3 regions of the Serratia sp. JSRIV002 genome follow, and region 2 is predicted to be linked to each of the others. Evidence: predicted binding sites of a transcription regulator. Region 2 holds the regulator's gene; each other region holds the start of a gene.

Region 1 (6,008 bases), 1.0 Mb from region 2:
GCGCCAGCGTCATCGCTTCAACCTGATCGTGGGTGACATACAGGCTGGTGGTTTTCAGGCGGCGATGCAGCTGCTGCAATTCCAGGCGCATCTGGACACGCAATTTGGCGTCCAGGTTGGAGAGCGGTTCATCAAACAGGAACACCGCCGGTTCGCGCACAATCGCGCGCCCCATCGCCACCCGCTGGCGCTGGCCACCGGAAAGCTCACGCGGTTTGCGTTGCAACAGCGGTTCCAACTCGAGAATACGCGCGGCCTCTTCTACCCGCTGACGGATGTGCTGTTTGCCAAAGCCACGGATTTTCAGGCCATAGGCCATGTTGTCGTACACGCTCATATGCGGATACAGCGCGTAGTTCTGGAACACCATGGCGATGCCGCGATCTTTCGGTTCCAGATCGGTCACGCGCTGGCTATCAATATAGATATCCCCGCTGGTGGTGCGCTCCAGGCCGGCCACCATCCGCAGCAGCGTCGATTTGCCACAGCCGGAGGGGCCAACCATCACAATAAATTCGCCGTCAGCCACGTCGAGATCGATCTGCTTGATCACCGGCGTTTTGCCGTCGTAAGACTTGGTGACTGCCTGTAGTTTTAAACCTGCCATATTCGTTACTTCTCGCTATCTACCAGACCGCGCACAAACCAGCGCTGCATCAGAAGAACCACCGCCAACGGCGGGATCAAAGTCAACATCATTGCCGCCATCACCTGATTCCACTGGGTCGGCGCGCCGGAGGTGGAAATCATGCTGCGGATCCCCGCCACCGCCGTGCTCATCGAGGCGTCACTGGTGACCAGGATCGGCCAAAGATACTGATTCCAGCCGTAAATAAAGGTGATGACAAACAGCGCCGCCAGATTGGTTTTCGACAGCGGCAGTACGATGTCCCAAAAGAAGCGCATCGGCCCGGCTCCGTCGATACGGGCGGCCTCCAGCAGCTCATCCGGCAGGGTCATAAAGAACTGACGCAGCAGGAAGGTGGCCGTGGCCGATGCCATCAGCGGCAGCGTGAGTCCGGTGTAGCTATCCAGCAGGTTGAGGTTGGAGATCACTTCCACCGTCGGGAAGATACGCACCTCGACCGGCAGCATCAGCGTCATGAAGATCAGCCAGAAGAACAGGCTGCGCAGCGGAAAACGGAAATAGACGATGGCATAGGCGGACAGCACCGAGACCACGATCTTGCCGCAGGTGATCGCCAGCGCCATGATCACACTGTTGAGCAGCAGCATCGAGAACGGCACCTTGAGGGTGCCCACTCCGCCCTGCCAGATATGGCGGATGTTGTCCCAAAGGTGCCCTCCGGGGACCAGCGTCATAGGCACCTGGAACACCTGCTGATCGTCCAGCGTGGCGGCCACAAAGGCCACATACAGCGGGAACAGCACCACCAGCACGCCAACAATCAGCATCGTATGGCTGAAGATATCCAGCCCGCGTCGGTTCTCAATCATTGGTAGCGCACCTTACGTTCGACAAAGCGGAACTGGATCACCGTCAGGCCAATCACCAGCAGCATCAGCACCACCGACTGCGCCGCCGAACTGGACAGATCCAGACCAGCAAAGCCTTCACGATAGATTTTGTACACCAGCGTGGTGGTCGACTGTACCGGCCCACCGCCGGTAGCGGCGTCGATCACCGGGAAGGTGTCGAAGAAGGCATACACCAGGTTGACCACCAGCAGGAAGAAGCTCACCGGCGTGATCAGCGGCAGCACTAGGTTGAAGAAACGCCGCACCGGGCCAGCCCCGTCGATCGCCGCCGCTTCCACCAAAGAACGCGGGATGGATTGCAATGCGGCCAGGAAAAACAGGAAGTTATAGCTGATTTGCTGCCACACCGATGCCAACACCACCAGGAACATCGCCTGTCCGCTGTTTTGCGCATGGTTCCAGTCGTAGCCGAAACCGGCGAGCACATGGGTGATCAGGCCCATGCCGGGGCTGAACAGGAAGATCCACAGCACCGCCGCTACCGCAGGGGCAACCGCATAGGGCAGGATCATCAAGGTCTGATAGAAACGGCTGCCGCGCAGCACATAGTCCACCAGCGCGGCAAAGAACAGCGATACCAGCAGGCCAACACCGGCCACCAGGAAGCTGAACAACAGCGTGGTGTAGAAAGAGTCCAGATAATACGGGTCCTGGAACAGCTGTGTGAAGTTGTCCAACCCGACAAACTGGCTGGAAAGGCCGAACGGATCGACGCTTTGTACCGAGTACCACAGCGCCTGACCGGCAGGCCACAGGAAGAACACGACGGTGATCAGCAGTTGTGGCAGCACCAACACATAGGGCAGCCAGCTACAGCCGAAGCCGGGACGGGATGATGACATAGGGTTAACCGTTAAATGGGGATGAGGGGGGGTATAAGCCCCTCACCCCAGCCCTCTCCCAAAGGGAGAGGGAGTGGATCGATGTCGTTTGGCAAAAGAACGCCCAATCTGACGCTTACTTGGTGGAAGCCTCGAAGCGGCGCAGCAACACGTCACCGCGCTGTACTGCAGCATCCAGCGCCTGCTGCGGGGTTTTCTTGTCGGTCCATACGCTTTCCAGCTCTTCATCCACCACGGTACGGATCTGCGGCATATTGCCCAGACGCAGCCCTTTGGTGAACGCCAACGGTGGCTTGTTCAGCATCTGGCGGGTGGCCACATCGGCCCCTGGGTTTTTGTCGTAGAAGCCCTGTTGCTTGGTCATATCAAAAGCGGCAGTGGTGATCGGCAGGTAGCCGGTCTTTTGATGCCATTCGGCGGCAATCTCAGGCTGGGCCAGATATTGCAGGAACTCCGCCACGCCTTTGTAGGTCGCCGCGTCTTTGCCGTTCATCACCCACAGGCTGGCCCCGCCGATAATGGCGTTCTGCGGTGCATTTTTGGCGTCAGCATCGTAAGGCATCATGCCCACGCCGAAATCAAACTTGGCGTATTTGCGGATGCTGGCCAGCGAGCCGGAAGAGGCGGTCGCCATGGCGCAGTCGCCGTTGTAGAACTTCTCGGTAGGTTCGTCCTTGCGGCCGAAGTAGGTGAAGTCGCCCTTCTTGTTCATGTCTTGCAGGAATTGAATATGCTTCACCTGCAGCGGCTGGTTGAACTCCAGCTTGGCACTGGTGCCACCAAAGCCGTTGTTTTCACTGGCGAACGGCACGCCATGCCAGGCGCTGAAGTTCTCCAGTTGGATCCACCCCAGCCAACCGCTGGTGTAGCCGCACTTCATGCCAGCCGCGCGCAGTTTGGCGGCATCGGCCGCCAATTCCTGCCAGGTTTTCGGTGGCTGATCCGGGTTCAAGCCCGCTTTCTTGAAGGCGTCTTTGTTGTAATACAGCACCGGAGTGGAGCTGTTGAAAGGCTGGGACAGCAGATGGCCGCTCTTGTTATCGGTGTAGTAACCGGCCACGGTCGGCACAAACACCGATTCGTCGAACTTGACGCCCGACTCCTGGAACACCTGATACACCGGTTTGATCGCCTTGCTCGCCATCATGGTGGCGGTGCCCACTTCATAGACTTGCAGGATCGCCGGTGCCTTGCCGGAACGGTAAGCAGCAATGCCCGCCGCCAGGCTCTGTTCGTAGTTGCCTTTATAAACCGGGACGATCTTCACATCGCTGTGAGTTTGGTTGAAACGGTCCGCCAGAGAATCCACTTCGGTGCCCAGTTCCCCTTCCATCGAATGCCAGAAGGGGATCTCGGTGGCAGCTATTGCATGGCCGCTGACCGCCAGGGCCAAGGTAACGCACAACGTGGTTTTTTTAATCGCGTGAGCAAACATGCCTAACTCCTGAAAAAGCGGGTGTGATCAAAACGCGTGAGCGAAAAGAAACAGTTTTTGTTCGGATGCTAAACATGCCATGCGCGGATGACAGTAAAATAACTCTGGCGTGACAGCTAGATGACAGCGAGGTGAAGTGCAGATGGCGGTTTGATGTCGGCGGTAGGGAATTCTCCCCACCGCCGCAGAGAGATTACAGCGAGCGACGCAGGCGGGCGACGGCCTCTTGCATCTGTTGTTCGGTTGCCGTGGCAAACGACAGGCGGAAGGTTGAGCGATCCGGTTTGTCAGAGAAGAAGTATTCTCCCGGCACAAACACCACGCCCTGTTTCAGGGTGGTATTCAGCCACTCGGTGGCATCGAATTGCTGACGGAAACGCGCCCACAGGAACATGCCGCCTTTCGGCATATCAAAGCTGATCACATCACCCAGCTCTTTTTCCACCAGCCCGGCCAGGATCTCACCTTTGTGCTTGTAGGCCGCGCGGATCTTTTCGATCTGCGCCGGTAAACGATCCAGCCCCAGGTAACATTCGACGATGCTCTGCGACAGCGCGCTAGCATGCAGATCCGCCGCCTGCTTGATGATCGCCACTTTATGCAACAGGAACGGTGGCAAGATGGCCCAACCCAGGCGCAGGCCCGGAGCCAGGATCTTGGAGAAGGTGGAGGTGTAGATAATGTTTTCGGTATGGCCCAGCACCTGCTGCGAAACCTGATACAGCGTAGCATTACGCTCTTCGGTGAAGCGCAGCTCGCCGTACGGGTCATCCTCGATAATCAGGAAGTTATGCTCCACCGCCAATTTCACCAACTGCTCACGGCGTGCGGCGCTCAGGGTCAGGCCGCTTGGGTTGCCGAAGTTCGGCACCACGTACACCCCTTTGATCTTCTGGGTTTTCAGCAGTTCAGCCAGCTCATCCACCACCATGCCGTCGCTGTCAGAAGAAACGGACATGACGTTGGCTTCCGCCAGTTCCAGCGTTTGCAGCGCCGCCAGATAGGTCGGGCGCTCTACCACAAACACATCACCAGGGTTAATCACCGCACGCATCACCAGATCTAACGCCTGCTGGGAGCCTGCGGTCACCACGATATCTTCCGGCTTGGCATTAACGCCACGCTTTGCGCATAGGGTACAGATGCCTTCACGCAGCAGTTCGCTGCCTTCAGTCAGCCCATATTGGAACGCGCTTTTCGGTTGTTCGGTAATAGCCTGCTGGGTAGCAATGCTCAATCCTTCGAAGTCAAACAGTGCATCAGAGGGAATGCCACCCGCCAGCGAAATGACGTTTTCCATTTTGCTGTGCTTGAGCAATTCGCGGATTGCCGAGCTTTTGACCTTTACGATGCGCTGTGCGAGTAGTCCTTCTGTCTTCATTGCTTGTTCTCGTAATCGTTAAGAATAGGGGCGCCACTCAGTGCGCCCTATGTCAATTACCCATGGTTTAACCACCCAGGTATGCTGACCGCACTGCTTCGTTTGCTAATAATGCGGCCCCCGTATCTTCCAACACCACGCGGCCGTTTTCCAGCACATAACCACGATCCGCCAGTTTTAGCGCCTGGTTGGCGTTTTGTTCCACCAGGAAGATGGTCATCCCCTCTTCGCGCAGCTGCTGGATGATATCGAAAATCTGCTGGATGATGATGGGGGCCAGCCCGAGTGAAGGCTCGTCCAACAGCAGTAACTTTGGCTGGCTCATCAGCGCACGGCCAATCGCCAGCATCTGCTGCTCACCACCGGACATGGTGCCAGAGCGCTGGCTGCGGCGTTCCAGCAGGCGTGGAAACAGGGTAAACACCCGCTCAATGCGTTGGTGATACTGCTCGCGGTCGGCAAAAAAACCGCCCATCGCCAGGTTCTCTTCCACCGTCATGCGTGAGAACACCCGCCGCCCTTCCGGTACGATCGCCACGGCCTCGCGCATGATGCGCGCTGTCTGCCACTGGGTGATATCCTGATCCATCAAGGTGATGGACCCTTCACTGGCCCTTGGGTCGCCGCATAGCGTGCCGAGCAGGGTGGTTTTACCGGCACCGTTGGCGCCGATCAGGGTGACAATCTCCCCCTGTTGAATGTTCAGGCTGACCTGGTGCAGCGCCTGAATTTTGCCGTAATGGGCGGAAACCTGATTAAATGACAACATATGCTTATTCGCCCAGATAGGCCCGGATCACGTCCGGGTTATTGCGGATTTCTGCCGGTGAGCCTTGCGCCAACGGCGTTC
Region 2 (6,008 bases):
CCGCCAGGATTTTGCCGTCTGCCCGCAGTGCCAGCTCCACCTTGGGTGCCTGCAGGTTGCCGTCCGGATCGTTTTTCGCCCGGCGTTGGCTCCAGAAGGCGCGATAGCCGATGCCTTTGACCTCAAACTCCACTTCGGCCAGCGATTCGGCGGTGTGGCGGGTCATCAATTCATTCTGGCTGGCACTGACTTCCAGGCGTGGTGTCTGGTGATAGAGGGCCAGGCAGATGGCGTCCAGCAGGGTGGTTTTACCCGCTCCGGTGGGGCCGGTAATGGCAAACAGGCCGTTGCTGGCGAAGGGTTCCGCCGTGAAGTCGATTTTCCACTCGCCCTGTAGCGAGTTCAGGTTTTTCAGCCTTAGGCTCAGGATCTTCATGCTGATGGCTCCTCATGGTGATGCAAGGTTTCTACCACCTGCTGGAACATCTGCCGCATCTGTTGTTGGCGCGGTTCGGCCATCTCGGCTTCCAACGCCAACCGGCGCTCGAAGACTTCGCCCACGCTTAATTCATTCAAGGTTTCTTTATCCTGCTGAGCAATGGTCTGGCTACGTTGCTCTTTACTGCGTCGCAGCAGCACCACTTCAACCGGTAAATCTTCCGCCAACTGTTGGATGCGGCGCTGAATATCGCTGAGGTAATCCTGGGTGGCCACTTCGATATCCAGCCAAACCGGAAGTTCGCCCTGATAATCGGCAAACTGCTGTAATTGGGCCTCGATTTGCTGCAAATCACCTTTGATCAGCTGCATGGGCTGGAAGGTGGGGATCTCCAGTGGCGTGATCTGTTGCAATGCTCCGTCGGCAAAATCGACCATAAACACGCTTTTGGCTTTGCCTAACTCGTCAAAGCTCAGTGGGATTGGCGAGCCGCTGTAACGGATATGCTCGGATTTGGCGACGTTCTGCGCACGATGGATATGCCCCAACGCAATGTAATCGGCAGGAGGGAACGCTTGAGCCGGGAAAGCGTCCAGCGTGCCGATATAGATATCCCGCACCGAATCCGAGGTGGTGACGCCCACGGTGGTTAAATGGCCAGTGGCGACGATCGGCAGTGGCAAACCCAACGCATCGCGGCGCGCACAAGCTGCCTGATACAGGTTTTGGTAATGTTCGGCGATGGCTTCTTGCAGGGCCTGCTGCTTTTGGTTGCCAGACTCACCGGCGCGGCTGGTGAGCAGATCTCGTGGGCGCAGGAACGGAATGGCGCAGAGCACCGCACCAGGTTGGCCATCAAGCTGGTTGAGCACCACAATTTGCTGCTCAAGCTCGCTTTGCGCGTTGGCAATCACGGTGGTGTTCAGGCAGGAAAGCAGCTCACGCGATTCATTCAGCGTGGCTACGGAGTCGTGGTTGCCGCCCAGCACCACCAGCTGGCAGCCGGTGCGTTGCAGCTCCACCACAAAGCGGTTGTACAGCTCGCGTGCGTAGCTTGGCGGAGAGCCGGTATCGAACAAATCGCCTGCGACGATCAGCGCGTCCACCCGCTGCTGTTCCACCTGTTCGATCAGCCAACCTAAAAAGGCCTGATGCTCGGCGGCGCGGCTTTTGGTGAAAAAGTACTGGCCCAAATGCCAGTCGGAGGTATGGATCAGGCGCATAAAACTCCCAGGGCGACAACATAATGGCGACGATTATAAAGGGGGGGATCTCTCCTGTCGTGGCTCAATCAAGTAGAGAGCCGAATGATTTTTGTTTGCCGTCAGAAATAATCGCTATGCTTACTGCGTTCGAACGGGCTATTTTTTCATAAAAGTGTCACAAAACTGACGCATAATGGCGACCGCAATCAACTGAGATCGCTAACACATTGGCAGGATTGACGATGGCAAGACGCATACTGGTGGTGGAAGACGAAGCGCCGATCCGTGAGATGGTGTGCTTTGTGTTGGAACAGAATGGTTACCAACCGTTGGAAGCCGAGGATTATGACAGTGCCGTCACGCGCCTGTCTGAGCCGTTCCCTGATTTGGTGTTACTGGACTGGATGTTACCGGGAGGTTCCGGCATTCAGTTTATCAAGCATATGAAGCGTGAGGCGATGACCCGGGATATCCCGGTAATGATGCTGACCGCGCGCGGTGAAGAAGAAGATCGGGTACGTGGCCTGGAAGTTGGGGCGGATGATTACATCACCAAACCTTTCTCCCCCAAGGAGCTGGTGGCACGTATCAAGGCGGTAATGCGCCGTATTTCACCAATGGCAGTAGAAGAAGTGATTGAAATGCAGGGGCTAAGCCTGGATCCTTCCTCACACCGGGTGATGGCCAATGAGCAGGCGCTGGAGATGGGGCCGACCGAGTTCAAGCTGCTGCACTTCTTTATGACTCATCCGGAGCGTGTTTATAGCCGCGAACAGTTGCTTAATCACGTCTGGGGCACTAACGTTTATGTGGAAGACCGCACCGTTGATGTGCATATCCGCCGGCTGCGTAAGGCGCTGGAGACCAGTGGTCATGACAAGATGGTTCAAACCGTTCGCGGCACCGGTTATCGGTTCTCAACGCGCTACTGATCGCACTGCGCTGGAGAGGTTACCGTGCTAGAACGTTTATCGTGGAAGAGGCTGGCGCTGGAGCTGGCCCTTTTTTGCCTGCCCGCCTTATTGCTGGGGCTGATTTTCGGTTATCTGCCCTGGCTGCTGTTGGTTTCGGTGCTGGCTGCGCTGGCCTGGAACTTCTATAACCAACTCAAACTTTCCCACTGGCTGTGGGTGGACCGCAGCATGACGCCGCCGCCGGGCCGCTGGAGCTGGGAGCCGTTGTTCTATGGCCTGTACCAGATGCAGCAGCGTAACCGTCGCCGCCGCCGTGAGCTGGCGCTGTTGATCAAACGCTTCCGTAGTGGGGCCGAATCCTTACCGGATGCGGTGGTGATGACCACCGTTGAGGGCAATATCTTCTGGTGTAACGGCCTGGCACAGCATCTGCTGGGCTTTCGCTGGCCGGAAGATAACGGCCAACACATTCTCAACCTGCTGCGCTATCCGGAATTCAGTCATTATCTGCAACAGCAAGAATTTACCCGGCCGCTGACGCTACAGCTGAATAACGAGCACTTTGTCGAATTCCGTATCATGCCGTACTCCGAAGGCCAATTGCTAATGGTGGCCCGTGATGTGACCCAGATGCGTCAACTGGAGGGGGCCAGACGCAACTTCTTTGCCAACGTCAGTCATGAGCTGCGTACGCCGCTAACGGTGCTGCAAGGCTATCTGGAGATGATGAGCGATGAAGAGCTGGATGGTTCGCTGCGTGGCAAAGCCTTGGGCACCATGCAAGAGCAGACCAAACGCATGGATGGGTTGGTAAAGCAGTTGCTCACGCTTTCCAGGATAGAGGCCGCGCCAAACGTGGATATGAACGAGAAGGTTGATATTCCGTTAATGCTGCGGGTATTGCAGCGTGAGGCGCAGTCGCTCAGCAGTGGTAATCACCAGATCAATTTCCGGGTGAATGAAAATCTGCAGGTGTTCGGTAATGAGGATCAGCTGCGCAGCGCGGTTTCCAATCTGGTGTACAACGCTGTCAACCATACTCCGGCGGGTACCAACATCGAAGTGAGCTGGCAGCAGACGCCGCACGGGGCTCAGTTCCAGGTCAGCGATAACGGGCCGGGCATCGGTGCCGAGCATATCCCACGCCTGACCGAGCGTTTCTATCGCGTGGATAAAGCACGTTCGCGCCAGACCGGCGGCAGTGGGCTCGGGTTGGCGATCGTGAAGCATGCGCTCAGCCATCATGATTCACGGCTGGAGATCCTCAGCGAGCCAGGCATCGGCACCCGTTTTATCTTTACCTTGCCTAACCGGTTGATTGTTCCCGCGTCTTTAGCAGAGAATGCGGTGAAAAATTAACAGGTAGCCCGCCATGAATCGATTTACCCAAGCTTTGCTGCTTTGCCTGCTGCTGTCGGTTGGCCGCGGGGCCGTGGCTGCTCCGGACGGCATGCTTTCCGGTAACCTGTCTAGCGTAGGTTCCGACACCTTGGCCAACCTGATGGCGCTGTGGGGGCAGGATTTCAGCCGACACTATCCCAACGTGAACCTGCAACTGCAGGCTGCCGGTTCCTCGACGGCACCCACCGCATTGGCGGCAGGAGCGGCGCAGCTTGGGCCAATGAGCAGGCCAATGAAGGCGGCGGAGGTGTCGGCATTTGAGCACCGCTATGGCTATGCTCCGCTGGCGGTGCCGGTCGCGGTTGATGCGCTGGTGGTGCTGGTGCATCAGGACAATCCGTTACGTGGGTTGAATCTGCAACAGCTGGATCAAATCTTTTCCGCTACCCGCCGCTGCGGGGAAAACACGCCGATTAATCGCTGGGGAGAGCTGGGGCTGCAGGGCGGCTGGCAGCAGCGTGCCTTGCAACGTTTTGGCCGCAACTCCGCCTCGGGTACCTATGGGTATTTCAAGCTGCGTGCGTTATGCGGTGGTGATTTTATGGCGCGGGTGAATGAACTGCCGGGGTCGGCCTCGGTGGTGCAGGCGGTGGCCGGATCGTTAAACGGCATTGGCTATGCCAGCATTGGTTTTCGTGCCAGCGGGGTGCGGCTGTTGCCCCTGGCAGAAACGGGTGACCGTTATATTGAACCTAGCGAAACCAACGTGCGTAACGGTAGCTATCCGTTGGCGCGCTATCTGTATATCTACATCAACAAAGCTCCCAACCAGCCGCTGGAGCCCCTGACGGCGGCATTCCTCGACCGTGTACTGTCTGCGCAGGGACAGGATCTGGTAAATCACGACGGCTATCTGCCGTTGCCGCCAGATACGCTGCGCAAAACCCGCGCTCTATTGGGGTTGGAGTAGTCCGGCCAACTTGAATTTAATTCAACACCAATGAAAATTTCTCCATTGCCGGGTGACCGGTGACATGAAAGGATGCACTCAAGCAGTGTAGACGTCTGGATGTCCATTTGTAACCCGGCGTAATAATTCAACTTGTCAATGATTGGAACTGACGGCGGTAAGCCCTCAGTGCATCATCGGAGCAGAACATGTCCAAAGCCAGCCATGCCTTTCACGCCGACGTTGTCGGTAGCCTGTTGCGCCCTGCGGCGTTGAAAACGGCCCGTCAGCAGTTCCAGAATGGTGAGATCGATGCGGCTCAGTTGCGCGCAGTAGAAAACGAGCAAATCCGCCATATTGTTGGCAAACAGCAAGAGATAGGCTTACAGGTCGTGACAGATGGCGAGTTCCGTCGCGCCTGGTGGCACTTCGACTTCCTTGAAGGGCTTGATGGTGTAGAAGGCTACGACGTGGAGCAGGGCATTCAGTTTAACGGCGTGCAAACCAAAGCCCGCAGCATCAAGGTGACCGGCAAACTGGGTTTTAGCAACCATCCGATGCTGGAGGATTTCCGTTTTCTGAAAAGCGTAGCCGGTGATGCTGTACCGAAGATGACCATCCCGAGCCCGAGCGTGCTGCATTTCCGTGGTGGCCGTAAGGCGATCGACCCGCTGGTTTATCCGGATCTGGATAGCTACTTTGACGATCTGGCACAAACCTACCGCGATGCGATCAAAGCCTTTTACGAAGCTGGCTGCCGCTACCTGCAGCTTGACGATACTGTCTGGGCCTATCTGTGCTCCGACGATCAGAAGCGCCAGATCCGTGAGCGGGGTGAAGATCCTGAGCAATTGGCCCGAACCTACGCAGAGGTGCTGAATAAAGCCATTGCCGGAAAACCGGATGATTTGACCATTGGTCTGCACGTTTGTCGTGGTAACTTCCGTTCCACCTGGATCTCGGAAGGCGGTTACGAGCCAGTAGCGGAAATCCTGTTTGGCCAGGTCAATATTGATGCCTTCTTCCTGGAATATGATAACGAACGATCTGGCGGTTTTGAGCCACTGCGTTTTATCAGGCCGGGCAAACAGCAGGTGGTACTAGGGTTGATCACCACCAAGACCGGTGAGCTGGAAGATCCGGCGGTGGTGCAACAACGTATCAAGGAAGCAACGCAGTTCGTCGATATCAAACAGCTATGCTTGAGCACGCAGTGTGGC
Region 3 (6,008 bases), 530 kb from region 2:
CAGCAGCAGCGTCATGCTGACCTGATCGTAACGGTCGAGTTTGATATTGGTCATCAGTTCCTGACCTATTCCGCCCGCCCCGACCAGGCCGAGGATGGTTGACTGGCGAAAGTTGATTTCCAGCCGCATAAAGCTGTAGGACAGGAAGATCGGTTTGACCTGCGGCCACAGGCCGAAACGCATGCGCTGTAACGGCGTGGCCCCACAGGCGGCCAGCCCGCGCACCGGCTTGTTGGAGGCGGTTTCGATCGATTCATAAAACAGCTTGGTCAGGCTGCCGATGGTGTGCAGCGCCAGCGCCATAAAACCGGGAATGGCACCGATGCCAAACGCCATCACAAACATCACCGCCCAGGCCAGCTCCGGCATGGTGCGCAAGAACGCCACCAGCGTACGAATGGCAAAGCGCAGCGTCGCCGGGCTGTGGGTATTATTGGCCGCCAGAAAGGCCAGCCCGCCCGCCACCAGCACGGAGAGGATGGTGGCCGCCAGCGCCAGCTGTAAGGTTTCCCAAATCAGCGGTAATTGGATATGCAACCGGTAGCCCCAATAGGCGAAGGAGCCTTCGGTATGGCCGTCGGCGAACAGCAGCGGCCAGTGCAGTACCGGGATGGTTTCTGCCAGATAGTCAAAGAAATGGGGGATCGACATCCAGACGGTATGCAGGTTGAACTCGGCAATATTGCCTGCGCCAAGATAAAGCGCTACCAGCCCGAGCGACCAGAGCAAGGTTTCACGCTTCTGCTTACTGCGGATCCGTTGGTAGTAGTGTGCGAAGTCTCTATTCAAAATCGCTTCCAATATTTTATGGCTGGATAAATAGGCCCCTCACCCCAACCCTCTCCCACAGGGAGAGGGTTGGGGTGAGGGGCCGGGAAGCAAGCCGCCTTAGCGGTCGCCCTTGGTCAGCTCACGCTTCATATCGATAATGGTCTGGTATTCCGCCAGCTTGACGTCGCCAATGTGCTGCTTGCCGCCCATCGCCTTGATAAAGCACTGATGGTTGTCGGTATCCAGCTTCTTGATGGCGGTAACCACCTTGGCTTTGAAATCCGCAGGCAGGGAGTTGCTCACCAGGATCGGGCCATTCGGGATCAGCGGCGACTGCCAGATAATGCGGATCTGCTTCATCAAATCCGGATGATCCATACGGATCATGCGGTTGAAGGCTCCGCTGGTATAGCCGGTGTTGTAATCGCCAATCATCGAGGCCCAGGTGACCGCACCTTCAAACTGGCCGTTCAACACGCCGAGTACGTCCTGCTCATGACCACCGGAGAAAGTGACGCTGGAGAAGAAGTCGTTGTATTTGTTATCCGGCGTGCCGCCAAACTGCTTCTTGAACACCTGGTTTGGCACCAGGAAACCGGAGGTCGAATCCGGATCCGCAAAGCCGAAGGATTTCCCTTTCAGGTCTTCCAGCTTTTTGTAAGGGCTGTCGGCTTTCACCACCACCACCGAGTGATATCCGCGTGACTGATCGGTATCATCCACCGCGATCCCCACCAGATCGACGGCCTTGGGATCCTTGATATACACCGAAGCAAACGACGACGGCGACATGCTCAACACCAGATCGATCTTGCCCCCGAGCAGGCCCTGGATCACGCCAGAGTAGTCGGAAGAGTTACGCAGCTTGGTGTCAACGTTCAGCTCTTTATCGAGAAAATCTTTCACACACTGGTTATCGCCAATCTGTTGAGTGGCGTTCTGCCCACCCAGGATCCCCAGGTTCAACTCTTTCGGCGCATCCGCTGCACCTGCATTAAATACCATCATTACGCCGGCCATCATGGTGGTCAGTGTGAATACTTTTTTCATTGCGCATGCCCTGTGTGTAAAGGTGACGTTCAAGTGATTAATGGATCTGATTGGCTTCTTCGCCATACAGTTGCTGCAAAATACGTTCGTTAAGCTGCGACGGGTGGCCGTCGAAAATGATTTTGCCCTGGGCGATACCAATCACCCGGGTGCAGTATTCCCTCACCAGTTCGACCGAGTGCAGGTTCACCATCACCGCGATATCGTTCTCGCTGACTTTCTGTAGCGCATCCATAATGCGGCGGGTGTTTTTCGGATCGAGCGAGGCGACCGGCTCATCGGCCAGCAGAATTTTGGGGTTTTGCATCAGCGCACGGCAGATGGCGACACGCTGCATTTGCCCACCGGACAGGTTCTCGGCACGTTGCAGCGCATGCGGCAGCATATTCAGCCATTGCAGCAGCTCGATTGCCCGCGCACGGTCAGCATCATCGAACACTTTGAAGAAGGATTTCAGCGTCGAGGTGTGGCTGAGGCGGCCTAGCAGCACGTTGGTGATCACATCCAACCGGGGGACCAGGCAAAAATCCTGGAAGATCATGCCACAGCGGGCGCGCCACTGGCGCATCTGGCGGGCCGAGAGTTGTGCGATATCCTGTGCCACCCCATCGTCCTCAAAATGCAGCATCTCGCCGCAGCTGGAAGGGATGGTGCCGTTAAGCGTATGCAACAGGGTAGATTTACCGGCCCCGGAGCGGCCAATCACTGCCACAAACTCCCCTGCGTGCAGATCAAAATTGATGTCGTCGAGGACACGTTGTTGAGATTGGTAAGCCTTACCCAAGCCTTTTACCGCCAATACCTTGCGTAACGGGATGGGTTGCTGCCCTGGATAGTCGGTCGGTGCCAGTTTTAACAGTGCCTGCGCCATATGATTTCTCTGATTTCAGTGGCTAATCTTATGGGCACCTATTAACGAATAACTGTATGACACGCAGATGATGGTTTTATGGCCGGGAAATGACGTTCAACGCCATTTCCCGTGATTCGCAGGATTAAAATAAGCGGGTACTCGCTTCTACTGCGAGCCGATTAATTTTTATCGGCGTTCTACTTCGCTCAATGCCGCACGCATCCCGTGGTCAAGAATGGCTTGCAAATCGGTGGTCACGGCAACAGTCAGCCCAGGAACGGCGTTGAGATTTTGCCCCCAGTGCGCCTCATCGGCCAGCACGTTTTCTACCAACGCCGCGAGCGTCATATCGTGATGTTCTACTCCAGCCCACAACGTTGCGAACCTCGTCAGCCAATGGGCATCATCCTGTAATGCATAGCTACCCGCCTGTCGTTCGCCACGATAGAAGGCCAACAACGCGGCCAAGGCAAAGGTCAGTCGTTTCGGCAGCGCGGCATTTTTCTGTTGGCCTGCCAGTAACTGCGGCAAAATACGCGTGCGGAATTTGGTCATGCCGTTCAGCGCAATCGACAGCAACTGGTGCTGAATAAACGGGTTACGGAAACGGTTCTGTACCGCTTCGGCAAATGGCCGTAACTCTTCCTGCGGCAGATCGAGCACCGGCATAATCTCTTCGGCAATGGTGCGTGCCACATAGCCGCCGATCTGCTCGTCGCTCATGGCCTCGCCCACGGTATTCAAACCGGCCAGGAACGCCACCGGCACCAGCGCCGTATGTGCCCCGTTAAGGATCGCTACCTTGCGTTCTTTATAAGGTTTGATGTCATCGACGATGTGGACATTCAGATCCAACTTATCCAGATGCAGCTCTTGCGCCAGCCACTGTGGGCCCTGGATCACAAACAGATAGAAATGTTCCGCCGTGTCGAGGAAGCTATCTTGATATCCCAACTGCCGTTGCCACTGTTCTACTTCATCGCGTGGGTAGCCCGTGACGATACGATCGACCAGCGTTGAGCAGAAGGTGTTGCAATCGTTCAGCCAATCGGTAAAGGCCTGCGGTAACTGCCATTGCTGCGCGTAGCGCAATACGTACTCTTTCAGCGCTTCGCCGTTGTAGTCGATCAGCTCACACGGCAGCAATACCCAGCCCTTGTCTGTAGCACCGTCAAAATGCCTGAAACGCTCAAACAGCAGCCGTGTCAGCTTGGCCGGGAAACTGGCAGCAGGAGCGTCGGTGAACTTATCGTCCGGTAAATAACCGATCCCCGCTTCGGTGGTGTTGGAGAATATGAAGCGGATCGCCGGATCCCGAGCCAACGCCAGATAGCTGTCGTACTGGTGGTAAACGTTGATTTCCCGATTGACCGAGCGGATCAGGCGCGGCTCGCAAACCGCCTCCCCCTGCTCGTTCAACCCACGGATAATGGTGGTGTAAAGGCCATCCTGAGTATTGAGCGAAGGTGGCTGCTGGCTGTCGATTGGCCGCACCACCACCACGCCGGCATTCAGCCCGGTATGCTGGTTTAGCAGGTCGATTTGCCAATCGACAAAGGCGCGCAGGAAATTACCTTCACCAAACTGGATAATGCGATCGGGATATTGCGCACCAGGAAATTCACTACGATTGAGTTGTTTCATTATTGTTCCTTGCATCCGGCGATCCCCCAGGCTGCATATTACTCTCGGCAAGATCTGGGGAGTCATCGAGTTAGTTAAAATGAATCACGCCTTTAATCAGCTGTTTATTATTAATGACTTCCGCTTCATAAATATCTGCCAGCGTGGAAAACTCGAATTGATGGGAAAGCATCATCCCGGCAGTGATTTTTCCGGCGGCCATTAAGCGCCCAACCTTGATAAAGTCTTCTTTGGTGGCATTGCGGCTCCCCATCATGGTGGTTTCCTTTTTATGGAATTCCGGATCGGAGAACTGCAGATCGCCCTTGAACAGGCCGACAAACGTAATGCTGCCGCCATGGCGGATCAGGTTGACGCTATGGTTCATCGCATGCTGATTGCCGGTGGCATCAATGATTTTTGCCGCCAGCATGCCGGAGAATTGGGCTCTTAAGGCAGAGTCAAACCCGGCGTCTGACGGATCTAACGTGGTTAGCCCAAGCATGTTTTCCACATGGCTTCGGCGCTCTGCGCTGGTATCGGCCACGATCACGGTTGCCCCGTCCGCCTTGGCGATAGCCGCAACCCCCAGGCCAATCGGCCCTGCTCCTACCACCAATAGATGATCGCCCTGCTCGATGGCCGCTCGGCGTACGGCGTGAGCACTGATGGAGAATGGTTCAATCAGCGCCGCCGCTTGGGGCTCAACATCATCCACGGCCAGCAGGTTGTTCACCGGCACGCTTAAAAACTCGCTAAAGCCGCCGTCTTGATGCACGCCAATCACCGAGATATTTTCACAGCAATTGGGCCTGCCGCTGGTGCATGCTCCGCAGTGATGACAGGAGACATAAGGGATCACCGCCACACGCTGGCCGACGCGCAATTCACCAACCTGGCTACCGACGCTGACAATCTCGCCGCATATTTCATGCCCCAGCACCCGCGGGTAGCTGAAGAACGGTTGTTGACCAGACCAGGCGTGGATATCGGTACCGCAAATGCCTACCGTCAGTATTTTGAGCACCGCTTCATCCGGCGCAGGCTGCGGTATCGGCCTTTGTTGGTAAACCAGCCGGGTCGGCTCCAGACAAACTAGCGTATTCATTGTGGTCATAATCCCTCCTCCTGTGATGTGGCGCTGTTATCCCGCAAAAAGAACAGGTGCATTGCGCTGATGAGGAGAATTTGTGAGTCAGCACAAATTAAACCGGTTTAAATGGGTTTTAAATACTTAAAAAACATCTAAACCCACAGAGGGATCTCATGAGCAGAACGCAAAACCTCCGCCAGAACGTGGTTAATCAGATGATCGACGGCATCATCAAAGGGCATATCCGCTCACCGCTGCCTTCCCAGGCGGGGCTGGCAGAAATGTATAACATCAGTCGCACCACAGTGCGCCACACGCTAACGCATTTGCATCAACGTGGGGTTCTGGAGAAGGTCAAGGATGATTATGTGATCCTGCGTATGCCGCTGGCAGAAGACGGCTTTGAATGCATGAGCCACTCGTTGGACGAGCAAGGCAAGCTGTTTGAGAAAGCGTTCTATCAGATGATTAACCAAAAGCAACTGCGTGCGGGGGATTCATTCACCGAATTGCAGCTTTCACGCGCGGTTAACGTCAGCCCGGTAGTGGTGCGGGAATTCCTGCTGCGCTTCAGCCGCTTTGACCTTATCGACAACGTACGCCGCGGCCAATGGAGCA

Evidence for each region. The regulator PhoB, encoded in region 2, activates phosphate uptake and scavenging genes when phosphate is short. The targets are predictions, from matches to a motif close to CTGTCATAAAACTGNCNNAT.
Region 1: ugpB (sn-glycerol-3-phosphate ABC transporter substrate-binding protein UgpB) is a predicted target of PhoB. The motif match lies at 3,885-3,904, and genes of this name have one in related genera.
Region 3: phnC (phosphonate ABC transporter ATP-binding protein) is a predicted target of PhoB. The motif match lies at 2,758-2,777, and genes of this name have one in related genera.

What each region holds. Positions count from the first base shown of each region.
Region 1 is NZ_CP074143.1:362,097-368,104, reverse strand. It holds gene KGP26_RS01605 (sn-glycerol-3-phosphate import ATP-binding protein UgpC) at 1-607, opposite strand, end outside; gene ugpE (sn-glycerol-3-phosphate ABC transporter permease UgpE) at 613-1,458, opposite strand; gene ugpA (sn-glycerol-3-phosphate ABC transporter permease UgpA) at 1,455-2,342, opposite strand; gene ugpB (sn-glycerol-3-phosphate ABC transporter substrate-binding protein UgpB) at 2,458-3,777, opposite strand; gene KGP26_RS01585 (PLP-dependent aminotransferase family protein) at 3,971-5,158, opposite strand; gene livF (high-affinity branched-chain amino acid ABC transporter ATP-binding protein LivF) at 5,226-5,927, opposite strand; gene livG (high-affinity branched-chain amino acid ABC transporter ATP-binding protein LivG) at 5,932-6,008, opposite strand, start outside.
Region 2 is NZ_CP074143.1:1,357,811-1,363,818, forward strand. It holds gene sbcC (exonuclease subunit SbcC) at 1-376, opposite strand, end outside; gene sbcD (exonuclease subunit SbcD) at 373-1,602, opposite strand; gene phoB (phosphate response regulator transcription factor PhoB) at 1,827-2,516, shown strand; gene phoR (phosphate regulon sensor histidine kinase PhoR) at 2,541-3,857, shown strand; gene KGP26_RS06195 (PstS family phosphate ABC transporter substrate-binding protein) at 3,871-4,809, shown strand; gene KGP26_RS06200 (cobalamin-independent methionine synthase II family protein) at 4,998-6,008, shown strand, end outside.
Region 3 is NZ_CP074143.1:1,892,239-1,898,246, reverse strand. It holds gene phnE (phosphonate ABC transporter, permease protein PhnE) at 1-789, opposite strand, end outside; gene phnD (phosphonate ABC transporter substrate-binding protein) at 889-1,821, opposite strand; gene phnC (phosphonate ABC transporter ATP-binding protein) at 1,859-2,692, opposite strand; gene KGP26_RS08845 (tagaturonate reductase) at 2,861-4,318, opposite strand; gene KGP26_RS08840 (zinc-binding alcohol dehydrogenase family protein) at 4,389-5,414, opposite strand; gene KGP26_RS08835 (GntR family transcriptional regulator) at 5,564-6,008, shown strand, end outside.